One region of the Massilia orientalis genome, then DNA from elsewhere that is predicted to be linked to it. Evidence: predicted binding sites of a transcription regulator. Region 1 holds the regulator's gene; the other holds the start of a gene.
The links. Region 1 encodes FliA, which starts transcription of late flagellar genes. Its sites were predicted from a motif close to CTAAAGTTTNNNNNNNNNNNGCCGNTA; they were not measured.
Positions count from the first base shown of each region.

Region 1 (2,396 bases):
GCGTCGACCGCGGCCCGAGCCTGCTGCAGGTCGCGCGCCAGGAATGCGCGCTGAACCAGGTCATCCACCCGGTGCCGCAGGGCTTTTCGGTCGCCACGCTGGCGCGTATGGCACCCGCCAGCGCGGACGAGGCGCGGCGCCTGGCCAAGACGTTCGACGTGCTCGTCAAGCAGGCCGGCAGCATCATCATGGTCGACGGCGAATTTTCGGAATTTTCGGATGGCGGCACGTTCCCCGTGCCGATCATGGCCTCGTCCGAGATCGTCGTGCAGGTGTCGACGAGCGCCGCGTCGATCACGAACGCGTATGCGCTGATCAAGCGTTTGTCGCAGCATCTCGGCCGCCGCCCGTTCGGTATCCTTGTCACGGGCGCTACCGAAGCCGAGGCGAAGGTGGTATACGATAATATGTCATCTGCGGCAACTCGTTACTTGGCGGTAACCCTGACCTCGATGGGCTCCGTACCGGCGGACGAGTACCTGCACCGCGCCGCGCGCCTCGGGCGCGCCGTGGTCGACGCATTCCCGCTGGCCGGCGCTTCGGTGGCGTTCCGCCGCCTGGCCGGGCGCTTTGCGCGCACCGGCATGCAGCAGGGACGGGCCGCCTGAAGCGGTGAAGAATAATTAATTACTGGAACCATGTACACGGTCAAAGGGAAAGCGGACAAAAACTCTCTGCTGACGGAGCACATGCCGTTGGTGAAGCGTCTCGCCCACCAGATGAAGGCCAAGCTCCCGCCGTCCGTCGAAGTCGATGACCTGGTACAGGCCGGCATGATGGGCCTGCTCGATGCGATCAACCGCTACGAGGAGAACCACGGCGCGCAGTTCGAGACCTATGCGGTGCTGCGCATCCGCGGCGCGATGCTGGACGAGCTGCGCAGCAGCGACTGGATGCCGCGCTCCACGCGCGCCAACATGCGCAAGGTCGAGTCGGCCATGGCCACGCTGCAACAACAACTGGGCCGTCCGCCCAGCGAATCGGAGGTCGCGAAGTCGCTCAAGTTGTCGCTGCCCGATTACCAGGATCTGCTGGGCGATTCCGGCGGCCACCAGCTCGTGTACTACGAAGACTTCCATGACGAGGACGGCAGCGAAGGCTTCCTCGACCGCTATGCCGTGGACGACGACGATCCACTGAAGAGCCTGCTCGACACGGACTTCCGCCAGACCGTCATCGACGCCATCGACGCGTTGCCGCCGCGCGAGAAGATGCTGATGGGCCTGTACTACGAAGAAGAACTCAACCTCAAGGAAATCGGCGCCGTGATGGGCGTGTCGGAATCGCGCGTTTCGCAGTTGCACACCCAGGCCGTGGCGCGCCTGCGCACGTATCTGCGGGAGCGCTCGTGGACCTGACCAGCCTGCTCGGTCTCCTGCTGGCATTGGCCGGCATCTTCGTCGGGCACACGCTCGACGGCGGCAAGTTTTCCTCGCTGTTCCAGCCCGCCGCCTTCGCCATCGTCGTCGTCGGCACGTTCGGCGCCGTGCTGCTGCAGACGAAGTCGCAAGCCTTCGTGCGCGGCGTGCGCATGTTGCGCTGGGTGTTCGTCACCCCGCCGGACCGCCGCCATGCGCTGGCCCGCGAAATCCATTTGTGGAGCCTGTCCGCGCGGCGCGACGGCCTGCTGTCGCTCGAGCAGTACATGGCCAAGGCCGATCCGTTCATCCAGAAAGGCCTGCGCCTCGTCGTCGACGGCATCCAGCCCGACAAGCTGCGCAGCCTGATGCACACGGAAATCAACAACTACGAATTCCGCGAACGCCAGGCCGCGCGCATCTGGGAATCGGCGGCCGGCTATGCACCCACCGTCGGCATCCTCGGCGCCGTGCTGGGCTTGATCCACGTGATGGAAAACCTGTCCGACCCGTCCAGGCTGGGCGCCGGCATCGCCGTCGCGTTCGTGTCGACCGTGTACGGCGTGGGTCTCGCGAACCTGTTCTTTTACCCGGTCGGCAACAAGATCAAGGGCATCGTCAGCGAGCGCGTGGCCCAGTACGAAATCCTGGCCGACGTCTTCCACGACATCGCCACCGGCGACTACACGCGCGTGCTCGACGAGCGCGTGGCGTGCCTGCTGTCCGAACACTGATCCGGCACCATGGCGCGCCGCAAGAAGTACGAGCAGGACAACGAGAACCACGAACGCTGGCTGATTTCCTACGCCGACTTCATCACCTTGCTGTTCGCGTTCTTCGTCGTCATGTACGCGGTGTCCGTGGTCAATATCGGCAAGTACACGGTGTTGTCGGAAGCGCTGGGCGACGCGTTCGGCGGCCGCGGCGCGGCGAACAAGTCGAACACGATGGTCGAGGTCGAGGCACTGCCGCTGTCGGCGATCCTCGCCCACAAGCGCGCGGAAGCGGCCAAGCGCGACCGCGAGCGCCTCGAACTGC
Region 1 covers NZ_JASNRB020000010.1:85,400-87,795, forward strand. Annotated here, with positions in the region: gene QPK29_RS17525 (MinD/ParA family ATP-binding protein) at 1-608, shown strand, start outside; gene QPK29_RS17530 (RNA polymerase sigma factor FliA) at 639-1,358, shown strand; gene QPK29_RS17535 (flagellar motor protein) at 1,349-2,092, shown strand; gene motD (flagellar motor protein MotD) at 2,102-2,396, shown strand, end outside.

Region 2 (2,396 bases), on a different contig from region 1:
CTTGTCGACGCGCTTGCCGAAAGCCGCCACGATGTTCGCGACCATTTTCTGCAGCTGCGCCTTGTTCTCCGCCGGGAAATATTTCGCGACGTACAGTTTGCCGACCGCCTCATCCATCGCCTCGTTCGTCGCGCCCAGCGCCCGCTTCCAGCGCATCGATTGCTGCGGCGTGCCGGACAGCGCCTTGCCGTAGAACGCGAAGCGCTGGTCCACGAAGGCCTTCGGCAGCACGTTGGCCATGCGGTTGATGGTGTGGAAGGCGAGATAATCCTTCCACGTCGCGACGTCGATCTTGTCGACCAGCGCCGCCTCGCCTTTCACGGCGGACGGATGCCAGACGATGAACTTGTCCTGGTCGCCCAGCCGCGCGGCCTTGAAGAACGCATCCCAGTCGAGGCCCGGCGCGTTGGCGGCGAAGTCCTTGCGGGTCCACGTGTTGTCGGCCTTCAGCACGTCGGCCGAGTCGGCGCGGGTGCCGTGGGTGTTGGCGATGTCGACTTCGAGCGCGAAGATTTTCGCGGCGCGGGCGTCGGCGTCCTCATCCGTAGCGGCGTAGCCGGCGAGCTTGAGCATTGCCGCGATGTGTTTCTGGTACTGCGTGCGCAGGCCGGCCATCCGTTCGTTATTGTCCAGATAATACGCGCGGTCCGGCATGCCCAGGCCGCCCTGCAGCAGGTACGGCCAGTTGTGGGCGGGATCGTGCAGGCCGGGCGAGATCCAGACGCCGAAGATGTTCTCGGTCGCAAAATGCGTATTGTTCAGCGGGTCGACGTCCGCGCGCACGGACGCGCCCAGCGCGCGCACGAGGCCCGCCTTGTCCTTGATGGCGCCGATCTGCGCCAGCAGCGGCTTCAGCGGCGCGATGCCGCGCGCCTCGATCGCGGATTCGTCCATGTAGGCGTTGTAGTAACCGGCGACCTTGCGCGCTTCCGGTCCCGCTTTCTTGTTGGAGTCGACGCCTTCGATCAGCTTGACGATGCGCTGGTTCGTGTCTTCCGCCAGGTTGTCCATCGCGCCCCAGCGGCTGCGGTCCTCGGGAATGGTCGTTTTGGCAAGCCAGTCCTTGTTGGCCCAGGCAAAGAAATCGTCGCCCGGCCGCAAAGCGGCCTGGGCGGTCCCGGCCGCGTTGACGTCCTCCTTGGCCGCGGGCGGGGTCTGCCCGGATGCCGCCGCGCCCGTGGTAACGAGCGCGGTACCGCACATCGCGAGGACGATGGCGGTCCTGATCGGAGTCCAGCTGATGTTCATGGTGCCTCTCCTAAAAAAATTTCAAAAAAATCTTTCGACAACCCTAAAGTTCTCCAAAACGCTGCCGTAAAAGGCAGACAACCGGCAATCCGGCCGGAGTTTGCCTCAATGGTGGAGCGCAGTCATGACGTCCAACGAAGTCCTCGCAATGTATGAAAACATCGCCGCCCTCAGCAGCCGCATGGCTGTCGCTGCGCGCGAAGGGGATTGGGACGGCCTGGCGCGCCTGGAAACGCAGTGCGCCCTGCAGTCGAGCGCGGCAAAGAGCGGCGTCCCGCCGCTGGAAGGCGCCGCCCGCAAGCGCAAGGTCGACCTGCTCAAGCAGATCATGGCCAACGACCGCGCCGTGCGCGACATTACCGAGCCGTGGATGGGCCAACTGGACCGCGCACTGAGCCCGACCCACTGATCCGCCCTACTCCGCCTGAAGCCCCTTCGACTTGCCGTCCAAGGGGCTTTTTGCTTTCTGCGCGGCCAGGATGCCATCCATGTTCCCTTCGATCCATGCGGCGAGGTCGCCGAGCTTGTGCCCGATCTGCTCGCCGAGTGGCGTCAGCCGGTATTCCACGTGAGGCGGGACGACGGGATGGGCGATGCGCTGCACGAACCCGTCCTGCTCGAGCCAATACAGCGTCTGGGCCAGCATTTTTTCGCTGATGCCGCCCACCTTGCGGCGCAGTTCGCCGAAGCGGTGCGTGCCATCCATCAATGCGACGAGCAGCAGCACGCCCCAGCGGCTCGTCACATGTTTCAGCACTTCACGCGACGGGCAGTATTCGGAGAATAAGTCCGCGCGCACAAGCTCGTTCATGTCCCCTCCTCGATCGATGATCTGCCGCTATGGTAGCGATAACCCGAGCGGGAGGCCAACGCGCGCCGCGCAAACAAAAACCGCGCAGCGACGTGGGTCATCTGCGCGGCTCTCGGGAATGGGGAGCGCGACTACCAGGCATCCCCTGGCGTCGCCTCTTGCCGGTTGCCTCCGGCGTCCGTCTGCCACTGTTGGCAGCGAACCGCTTCCGGCATCAGGCGCTTCCTCAGCGACCGTCCGACCCCGCGCCACGCTATCGGTGGTGGCTGCGGCGGACCCTGATCCGTGTACTTCGGGATTGAGTATAACGCAAAATCAGCACTTGTGTAGACGACTC
Region 2 covers NZ_JASNRB020000020.1:66,086-68,481, reverse strand. Annotated here, with positions in the region: gene QPK29_RS26295 (M13 family metallopeptidase) at 1-1,248, opposite strand, end outside; gene QPK29_RS26290 (flagellar protein FliT) at 1,373-1,657, shown strand; gene QPK29_RS26285 (winged helix-turn-helix transcriptional regulator) at 1,664-2,059, opposite strand.
Region 2: the regulator FliA is predicted to act here: its motif matches at 1,292-1,318, upstream of QPK29_RS26290 (flagellar protein FliT).